DNA from 3 places in the Diaphorobacter oryzae DSM 22780 genome. Region 2 is predicted to be linked to each of the others. Evidence: predicted binding sites of a transcription regulator. Region 2 holds the regulator's gene; each other region holds the start of a gene.

Region 1 (3,239 bases), on a different contig from region 2:
ATCTGCAGCTGGCCGCCCAGCATGGCCGTGGCCACCTGCGGGTAGCCGGGGTAGGGCACGTGCACCGGGGCCATGCCCGTGCGCGCCTTGAGCAGCTCGGTGCCCAGGTGGCCCACGGTGCCCACGCCCGGCGTGCCATAGCTCCAGCGGTCGCCGGCGCGGCGCGCGGCCTCCAGGAAGGCGCGGGCATCGGCGCCGGCGGGCACGTCGGCGTGGTCGGCGGGGGCAGTGAGCACCAGCGGCGAGACGCCGACCAGCGACAGCGGCGCCAGGTCCCGCGTGGGGTCGTAGGGCAGCTGCGGGTTGAGCAGCTTGGCGATCGTCAGGTTGCCATTGATGAACAGGCCGATGGTGTGGCCGTCCTGCGCCTTGGCCACGGCATCGGCGCCGATGTTGCCGCCTGCGCCCACCTTGTTCTCCACGATCACCGGCTGGCCCAGGGCCTGCGCCAGCGGCTCGGAGAAGGTGCGCGCCGTCAGGTCGGGCGAGGAGCCGGGCGGGAAGCCCACGATGATGCGCAGGGGCTTGGCGGGCCAGCCCGGCGTGGCCGGTGCGGCGCTGGGCTGGGCCGCGGCGGCGCCGCAGGCCGATGCCAGGGCCAGTGCAAGCAGGCCGCGGCGGGCGGGGAAATGGCGGAACATGGGATGGGTCTCCTGGTCTGGACCGGCGACGGGGCCGCACGGAGTCTGCGCCGCTGGTGCCGCCGGGTACGAAAAAAGGCGCGCGACCCTTGTGGGCCGCGCGCCTGGATTATCCGCCCGCGTCAGGGGCGGGCCGGGAGCCGGGTCAGGCGTACTCGGCCAGCGCCTTCTTCATCTTCTTCATGGCGGCCACCTCGATCTGGCGGATGCGCTCGGCGCTCACGCCGTATTCGGCGGCCAGCTCATGCAGCGTCATGCCGCCCGAGCCGTCGTCGTTCACCTTGAGCCAGCGCTCTTCCACGATGCGGCGGCTGCGCGCGTCCAGGCTCTCCAGCGCCGTGGCGATGCCGTCGGTGGCCAGCATGTCGCGCTGGCGCGTCTCGATCATGGCCGTGGGCTCATGGGCGGCGTCGGCCAGATAGGCGATGGGGCCGAAGGCCTGCTCGCCGTCGTCGCTCGGTGCGGGGTCCAGCAGCACGTCGCCGCCGGACAGGCGCGTCTCCATCTCGATGACTTCCTCGCGCTTGACGTTGAGCTGCTCGGCCACCAGATCGATCTCGCGGTCGGAGAGCGTCTCGCGGTGCGTGTCGGCGTCCAGCGCCTCGGCCTTGAAGCCCTGCTTCATGGAGCGCAGGTTGAAGAACAGCTTGCGCTGGGCCTTGGTGGTCGCCACCTTGACCATGCGCCAGTTCTTCAGGATGTACTCGTGGATCTCGGCCTTGATCCAGTGCATGGCGTAGCTCACCAGCCGCACGCCCTGGTCGGGGTCGAAGCGCTTGACGGCCTTCATCAGGCCCACGTTGCCTTCCTGGATCAGGTCGCCATGGGGCAGGCCGTAGCCCAGGTACTGTCGCGAGATGGACACCACCAGGCGCAGGTGCGACAGCACCAGACGGCCGGCGGCCTCCACGTCATTGCTGTCCTTGAGCTGGCGCGCATAGCGCTGCTCCTCCTCCTGCGTGAGCAGGGGCAGGCGGTTGACCGCGGAGATATAGGCGTCCAGGTTGCCCAGCGGGGGAACCAGAGCCCACGGGTTTGCGGGCGCCAAGGTCGTCACGGTGGATGCAGTCCGGAGGGCCATATCAGAAGTCCTTTCTTCCATACAGGATCATGTTAGCACTCCGTTGGAGGGAGTGCTAAGGGCAGAGTTCCCGTGTGGTTGAGGGGAATGGGCGGGGCCCCGGGCGCCGCGTCAGCGGCGATGCGGGGGCCTGCTGCGCGGTGCGCCGCCTGCGCGCGGTTCCAGGTGGCGGAACGTGATGCGGCCCTTGGTCAGATCGTAGGGAGACATTTCCAGCGACACCTTGTCGCCCGCCAGCACGCGGATGCGGTGCTTGCGCATCTTGCCGCCGGAATAGGCAATGAGGGTATGGCCGTTGTCGAGGACGACGCGAAAGCGCGCGTCGGGCAGCACCTCTTCCACCCTGCCTTGCATTTCGATCAGTTCTTCCTTGTTGGACACGGGACTCCTTTTTGTCGAGGGCGAGCAATGGCGAACGGGCCGGTTGCGGCCCATTCTTGCTCGGGGTCTGTGAGTGACAGATCACGGGTGCGCCGGTAACCCCGGCGCGGGATGGGCGATCCGATATCGCCCTTGAAAACGTCGGCCAATGCCGCCAGCGCCTGCGGGTGATGGGCGCCTACGGGCTGGGCTGAGAGTCGCAAACAGGGCGTGGAGCCCCAGCGGTGGCATGCGGCGCCAGTGCGCCGCAGCATCCGGGCAGTTTAGTGTGTATGCCGCCGCGGCGCCGCAGCGTGCGCCATTGGCCCTGCCGCCAGGTGCGACATGCGGCGCGCGGGGCGGTATCCGTGCATGGCTTCAAAGTGCCTTGCGCAGCGTCAGGTTGATGCGGCAGTCGCCCGTGGCCGGGTGCTTGTCCGGCGCGATGGGCAGCACGCCATGGAACCGCAGCCGGTCCACGCCGCCCCAGACGATCACGTCGCCATGGCGCAGCGGCACGCGCTGGGCACGCTCGCCGCGCGTGGCGCCGCCCCACAGGAAGGTGGCCGGCAGGCCCAGCGACACGGAGACGATGGGCGCGGCCAGGTCGCGCTCGTCGCGGTCCTGGTGCAGCGACAGGCGCGTGCTGGGCGCGTAGCGGTTGATGAGGCAGGCGTCGGGTGCAAAGCCCGCGAAACCGGCCTGCCGCGCGGCCGCGTCCGCCAGCCGCGCAAAGGCCGCGGGCATGGCGGGCCAGGGCTGGCCGGTGAGCGGGTCGTGCGCCGCGTAGCGGTAGCCCTGCCGGTCGCTCACCCACGACAGCTGCCCGCAGCCCGTGGTCGCCACCGACATGGCCTTGCCGCCCGGCGTGTGCATGTGGCGCCACGGCGCCCGCAGGGCCACGGCCTGCACCTCGTCCAGCAGCTGCGCCGCCTGCGCCAGCGCAAAGCCGCGCAGCAGCATGGCCTGCGCGCCCAGGGGCAGCAGGATGGGCTCGCCGGGGTCGTCGGCAAACAGATCGTCGGCGGGAGTGGGGTGCATGGCGAGAGTTTGAGCCAAATCAGCCCGCAGCGCTTATCCATCAAGCGCAAGCAGCTATTTTTATGGGAGCAAAAGAGCGCCAGTCCAGGGATTTCCCTTGTGTAGTTGTGCGACTG
Region 2 (3,239 bases):
AAATGCCTGACGCCTGGTTTGCGCGTCGCCTTCGTGCTGATCCGGGACCCGCAGGAACGCGAGCGCTTCCTGGTGGCGCTCAGATCGTTCGCGCTGATGGTCGCGCCGTTGACGGCGGCCCTTGCCACGCAGTGGATCCTCGACGGCACGGCGGCCGGATTGATGACCGGCGTGCGCCAGGAGGCGCGCCTGCGCCACCGCATGGCCCGGGACATTCTGGCGGGCCGGTACAGCGGCGCGGGGGACGGCCTGCATGCATGGCTCGAGTTGCCGGGCTACTGGAGTTCCGCGCAGCTGGCGCGGGCCGCCACCAGCGAGGGCATCGCCGTCACGCCCGCGGAGGCATTTGTCACGGACAGCGCGCGCGGCACGGCCGTGAACGCCATCCGCATCTCTCTGGGCAGCATCAAGGACCGTGGACGCCTGCAGGCGGGCCTGCAGCGGCTGTCCCAGTTGCTCGCGCGGCGGCCCGATCCGTTCAGCGCCGCCGTGGTATAGCGCGCCAGGCCAGCATTCCGCTGCTGCCTTGGCCCAAACCCGATCCCCGGTCGAAGGCAACGCTGAAGCGCCCCGGATTTCGAGGAGGCCCCGTGATTTGAGATCATGGAGCCAAGATGAGGAAGTCGAAGTTTTCCCCCGAGGTGCCCGAGCGCGGCGTACGCATGGTGCTGGAGCACCGTGGCGAGCATCCGTCGCAGTGGGCCTGCATTTAATCCATAGCTGGCAAGATCGGCTGCACCGCCCAGACGCTGGACAACTGGGTCAAGCAACATGAGCGCGACAGCGGCCAGCGTAATGGCCTCACCACCGAGGATGCACAGCGCATCAAGGACCTGGAGCGAGAGGTGCGCGAGCTGCGCAAGGCCAACGACATTCTGAAGCTGGCCAGCGCGTTTTTCGCCCAGGCGGAACTCGACCGCCGCATCAAGTCCTGAAGGCCTTCGTCGATCTGCATCGCGAACAGCTTGGGGTCGAGTCAATCTGCCGTGTTTTACAGATCCCCCATCAGCCTATTGGCGCCACGCGGCACGCCAGCGGTGCCCATCATTGCGGTCGCAGCGCGCCCAGCGCGATGCGAGCCTGGTGCCACAGGTACCGCTATGCCTCGTGGCATTGCCGTGGCGATCTCCGCTAGCCCGCACCTGCTCCTGCCGCGCCCTACTTTCACGCCCGCGACCGAAGCCCCCGCCGTGGGCTTCTTTTGCTGGGGCTGTTTCAGGCAAGTTGCCTACAAATTGCCTACAAACAAAATAAAAAACACAACCATGCTATCGATCAGGTAGCACGGTTTCCTTATGTACATTTGGTAGGGCGTGGCGGACTTGAACCGACGACCAAAGGATTATGAGTCCTCTGCTCTAACCAACTGAGCTAACGCCCCAGGATGCGCGCCAGCGCCTCGTCGGCAGGGCAGCGGCGCGTATTGTATGTGCTACTTGCGATGGCTCAGTGCGTTGGAGACCAGCTTGGAGGTGATGTCCACGATCTGGATCATGCGGTCGTAGTGCATGCGCGTGGGGCCGATCACGCCCAGCGTACCAACGATCTGCCCATCAACCTCGTACGGCGCACTCACCACGGACAGCTCTTCGAAGGGGACGACCTGGCTCTCGCCGCCAATGAAGATGCGCACGCCTTCGGCTCGACTGGAGATATCCAGCAGCCGCAGGATCTGAGTCTTTTGCTCAAACAGGTCGAAGGCGCGGCGCAGGTGGCTCATGTCGCTGGAGAAATCGCTCACGGCCAGCAGGTTGCGCTCACCCGAGAAAACCACCTCGTCCTGCGACTCCGACATGGCCTCGGAGCCCACGCTGACCGCAGCCTGCATGAGTTGTGCGATCTCGCCGCGCAGCTTGTCTACCTCCAACTTGAGCCGTTCACGCACCTGCTCCATGGTCAGCCCGGCGTAGTGGGCATTCAGAAAGTTGGCGGCCTCTACCAGTTGGGACGATGAGTAGTCGGACTCCGTGAAGATCACCCGGTTTTGCACATCCCCATCGGGCGAGACGATGATCACCAGCAGCCGCCGCTCGGACAACCGCAGAAACTCGATATGCCGGAACACCGAGGCGCGGCGCGGCGCCATGACTACACCCACGAACTGCGACAGGCTGGACAGCAGGTGCGCGGCATTGGCGATCACCTTCTGCGGCTGCTCGGGCTTGATCTGCACGGCGGGCAACTGCTCCTGCTGCACGGTGAGCATGGTGTCCACGAACAGCCGGTAGCCCTTGGCCGTGGGAACCCGGCCGGCGGAGGTGTGGGGACTGGCAATAAGCCCCAACTCCTCAAGGTCTGCCATCACATTGCGTATCGTGGCGGGCGACAATTCAAGGCCCGATGCCCGCGACAAGGTTCTGGAGCCCACCGGCTGCCCTTCGGCGATGTAGCGTTCTACCAGCGCCTTGAGCAGCAACTTGGAGCGGTCATCAAGCATTGAATCATTTTAATGATGTAATTTCTGCATGAAGCCCATCTTTCGCCGCGTCGCAGTCATTGGCAAATACCAAGGCCCCGTCGCCGGTACAGCCTCCGACAGCTCACGGCAGATCGTCGAGAGCATTGCCCAATTCGCCCTCCAGCAGGACTGCGAGCTGACGCTGGAGGCCGAGACGGCCGCCAACACCGGGCTGACCCACTACCACACGCTGGACGTGGATGGCATTGGCCGGCACTGCGATCTGTGTCTGGTAGTGGGCGGCGACGGCACCATGCTGGGCGTGGGCCGCAGGCTGGCCGCCTACGGCACGCCGCTGGTGGGCATCAACCAGGGGCGGCTGGGGTTCATCACCGACATTCCGCTGGATGGTTACCAGGCCGCCCTCACCCCCATCCTGCACGGCGACTACGAGGAAGACGTGCGCCCCCTGATGCAAGCCCGCGTGATGCGCGGCGACGAATGCGTGTTCGAGGCACTGGCGCTCAACGACGTGGTGGTCAACCGCGGCTCGACCTCGGGCATGGTGGAGCTGCGCGTGGAGGTGGACGGCGTGTTCGTCTCCAACCAGCGCGCCGACGGCCTGATCGTCGCCTCGCCCACGGGCTCGACGGCCTACTCGCTGTCGGCGGGTGGGCCGATGCTGCACCCCTCGATCCCGGGCTGGGTGCTGGTACCGATCGCGCCGCACACGCTGTCCAACCGCCCCATCGTGCTGCCCGACGCCACGGAGGTGGCCATCGAGGTGGCGGGTGGGCGCGACATCAGCGCCAATTTCGACATGCAGTCGCTGGCCTCGCTG
Region 3 (3,239 bases), on a different contig from region 2:
TTAATTTTTTCGCCAGCGGCAACGCGATACTGCTTGCCACCGGTTTTTATGACCGCGTACATGTAAACCTCGTCTGAATTGGAGTTCTGCGGACGAATTCCACAGAACCAGTGACTTTACCATAAACGCCTTCACTTTGCTCACGTGCCGCCGCCAGCGCCGCACAGCCGCCCTTCGGCGAATGACACATTCCGCAACCGCTTCCTATAATTCTCTTTTCACCTCAACGCCCGCATCCACCTTGGCCGCCAACTCACCCAATACCGCCGCCGCCCTCGCCCTGATTGCCGACGACATGCGGGAGGTGGACAGGGTCATCGCATCGCGCCTCCAGTCTTCTGTATCCCTGGTCGGCGATGTGGCGCGCTACATCATTTCGGCGGGCGGCAAACGCCTGCGCCCCGCGCTGCTGCTGCTGATGAGCGGCGCCCTCGAGTACAAAGGGGCGCAGCGCTTCAATCTTGCAGCCGTGGTGGAGTTCATCCACACAGCCACCCTGTTGCACGATGACGTGGTGGACGAATCCACGCTTCGCCGCGGCCGCCCCACTGCCAACGAGTGCTTTGGCAACCCCACAAGCGTGCTGGTGGGCGACTTCCTGCACTCGCGCTCCTTCCAGATGATGGTGGACACGGGCAGCCTGCGCGTGATGCAGATTCTTGCCGATGCCACCAACGTGATCGCCGAAGGCGAGGTCCAGCAGCTCATCAACACGCATGACGCCTCCCTGGACGAAGCCGGCTACCTCAACGTCATCCGATCCAAGACCGCCAAGCTCTTTGAAGCCAGCGCCCGCCTTGCCGCCATCCTGGCCGACAGCCCGCCCGAGATCGAGCAAGCCTGCGCCGACTATGGCCAGGCCCTGGGTACAGCCTTCCAGGTCATTGACGACGTGCTCGACTACGACGGCGACGCCCTGGAAATGGGCAAGAACCTCGGCGACGATCTGCGCGAGGGCAAGGTCACCCTCCCCCTGATCATCGCCATGCAGCGCGGCAGCCCAGCACAACAGGAGCTGCTGCGCAAGGTCATCGAGACAGGCGCCACCGACGAGCTTCCGGCCGTCATCTCCATCATCAAGGACACGGGCGCCCTGACCGCCACCCGCGAGGCCGCCGCCGCGCAGGCACAACTGGCAATAGATGCAGCAGGCAAGCTGCCGGCGAATCCCTATACCAAAGGTTTGCTACAATTAGCGGCTCAACTGCTGGAACGCCGAACTTAGCATCGGCCGCTCAGACCAGTTTCGGGGTGTAGCTTAGCCTGGTAGAGCGCTACGTTCGGGACGTAGAGGCCGGAGGTTCGAATCCTCTCACCCCGACCAGGACACATCATCAAAAAGCCCAAGCGATTCAGGCGCTTGGGCTTTTTTGTTTCTGTCGCCATGAATGACTGCGCTCCAAGGCGATGGCGGGGCCAGTGCAGGCAGGAAAAGAAGCGCAGCGGCAGGAAAGTCAGGTTTTATCCCTTGCATGCATCCGGCGGACTTGAAACCGTCATGAATGCCCCTATCATTGGCACTCAAGGCAGACGAGTGCTAACACACCCGCCTGCCGCCATTTCCAGCGCCCGCGCCTGCGGGCGTGTTGTTGATGTCGCAATCCTTTTTGTAACCAGGAGAGATGCAATGAACCTTCGCCCTCTGCACGATCGCGTGATCGTCAAGCGTATCGAAAGCGAAACCACGACCGCCTCGGGCATCGTGATCCCCGACAACGCTGCTGAGAAGCCCGATCAAGGCGAAGTGCTGGCCGTGGGCCCCGGCAAGAAGAACGACAAGGGCGACCTGATCGCCCTGAACGTGAAGGTCGGCGACCGCGTGCTGTTCGGCAAGTACAGCGGCCAGACCGTCAAGGTGGACGGCAACGAGTTGCTGGTCATGAAGGAAGACGACCTGTTCGCGGTCGTCGAGAAGTAAGCCCTTCCGGCCAACTCACTTTTTCATAGCTTCCAGCGCTTGACAGACAAGCCTTGGAAGCCAATTTGATCCCAATTTTGTAGGAGCCAATCATGGCAGCAAAAGACGTAGTTTTCGGTGGTGAAGCACGCGCCCGCATGGTCGAAGGCGTGAACATCCTGGCCAACGCGGTCAAGGTGACCCTGGGCCCCAAGGGCCGCAACGTGGTGCTGGAGCGCTCGTTCGGCGCCCCCACCGTGACCAAGGACGGTGTGTCCGTGGCCAAGGAAATCGAACTCAAGGACAAGCTGCAGAACATGGGCGCCCAGCTCGTGAAGGAAGTGGCCTCCAAGACCAACGACATCGCCGGTGACGGCACCACCACCGCCACCGTGCTGGCCCAGGCCATCGTGCGCGAAGGCTCCAAGTACGTGGCCGCCGGCCTGAACCCCATGGACCTGAAGCGCGGCATCGACAAGGCCGTGCTGGCCCTGGTGGAAGAGCTGAAGAAGGCTTCCAAGGCCACGACGACCTCCAAGGAAATCGCCCAGGTGGGTTCGATCTCCGCCAACTCCGACGAGTCCGTGGGCAAGATCATTGCCGACGCGATGGACAAGGTGGGCAAGGAAGGCGTGATCACCGTGGAAGACGGCAAGTCGCTCGAAAATGAGCTGGATGTCGTGGAAGGCATGCAGTTCGACCGCGGCTACCTGTCGCCCTACTTCATCAACAACCCGGAAAAGCAGGCCGCCCTGCTGGACAACCCCTTCGTGCTGCTGTTCGACAAGAAGATCAGCAACATCCGTGACCTGCTGCCCACGCTGGAGCAAGTCGCCAAGGCCAGCCGTCCGCTGCTGATCATCGCCGAGGAAGTCGAAGGCGAAGCCCTGGCCACGCTGGTGGTCAACACCATCCGCGGCATCCTGAAGGTCGTGGCCGTGAAGGCACCTGGCTTCGGCGACCGCCGCAAGGCCATGCTGGAAGACATCGCCATCCTGACGGGCGGCAAGGTCATCGCCGAAGAAGTGGGCCTGACCCTGGAAAAGGTGACCCTGGCCGACCTGGGCCAAGCCAAGCGCATCGAAGTGGGCAAGGAAAACACCACCATCATCGACGGTGCTGGTGCCGCTGCCGACATCGAAGCCCGCGTCAAGCAGATCCGCATCCAGATCGAAGAAGCGACCAGCGACTACGACCGTGAGAAGCTGCAAGAGCGCGTGGCCAAGCTGGCCGGCGGCGTGGCCGTGATCAAGGTCGGCGCTGCCACCGAAGTCGAGATGAAGGAAAAGAAGGCCCGCGTGGAAGACGCCCTGCACGCCACCCGCGCTGCCGTGGAAGAAGG

What was found. The regulator HrcA, encoded in region 2, represses chaperone genes, less so after heat shock. The targets are predictions, from matches to a motif close to TTAGCACTCNNNNNNNNNGAGTGCTAA.
Region 1: rpoH (RNA polymerase sigma factor RpoH) is a predicted target of HrcA. The motif match lies at 1,755-1,781, and genes of this name have one in related genera.
Region 3: groES (co-chaperone GroES) is a predicted target of HrcA. The motif match lies at 1,515-1,541, and genes of this name have one in related genera.

Annotation. Positions count from the first base shown of each region.
Region 1 covers NZ_JCANUL010000007.1:173,250-176,488, forward strand. The annotation lists gene BP68_RS13060 (Bug family tripartite tricarboxylate transporter substrate binding protein) at 1-641, opposite strand, end outside; gene rpoH (RNA polymerase sigma factor RpoH) at 787-1,722, opposite strand; gene infA (translation initiation factor IF-1) at 1,834-2,103, opposite strand; gene alkB (DNA oxidative demethylase AlkB) at 2,461-3,123, opposite strand.
Region 2 covers NZ_JCANUL010000009.1:106,415-109,653, reverse strand. The annotation lists gene BP68_RS14465 (aminotransferase-like domain-containing protein) at 1-498, shown strand, start outside; partial or broken gene BP68_RS14460 (transposase) at 615-1,095, shown strand; AL1L pseudoknot at 890-1,005, shown strand; tRNA gene BP68_RS14455 (tRNA-Ile) at 1,305-1,381, opposite strand; gene hrcA (heat-inducible transcriptional repressor HrcA) at 1,433-2,437, opposite strand; gene BP68_RS14445 (NAD kinase) at 2,466-3,239, shown strand, end outside.
Region 3 covers NZ_JCANUL010000004.1:194,842-198,080, forward strand. The annotation lists gene rplU (50S ribosomal protein L21) at 1-62, opposite strand, end outside; gene BP68_RS08785 (polyprenyl synthetase family protein) at 242-1,225, shown strand; tRNA gene BP68_RS08790 (tRNA-Pro) at 1,248-1,324, shown strand; gene groES (co-chaperone GroES) at 1,628-1,918, shown strand; gene groL (chaperonin GroEL) at 2,011-3,239, shown strand, end outside.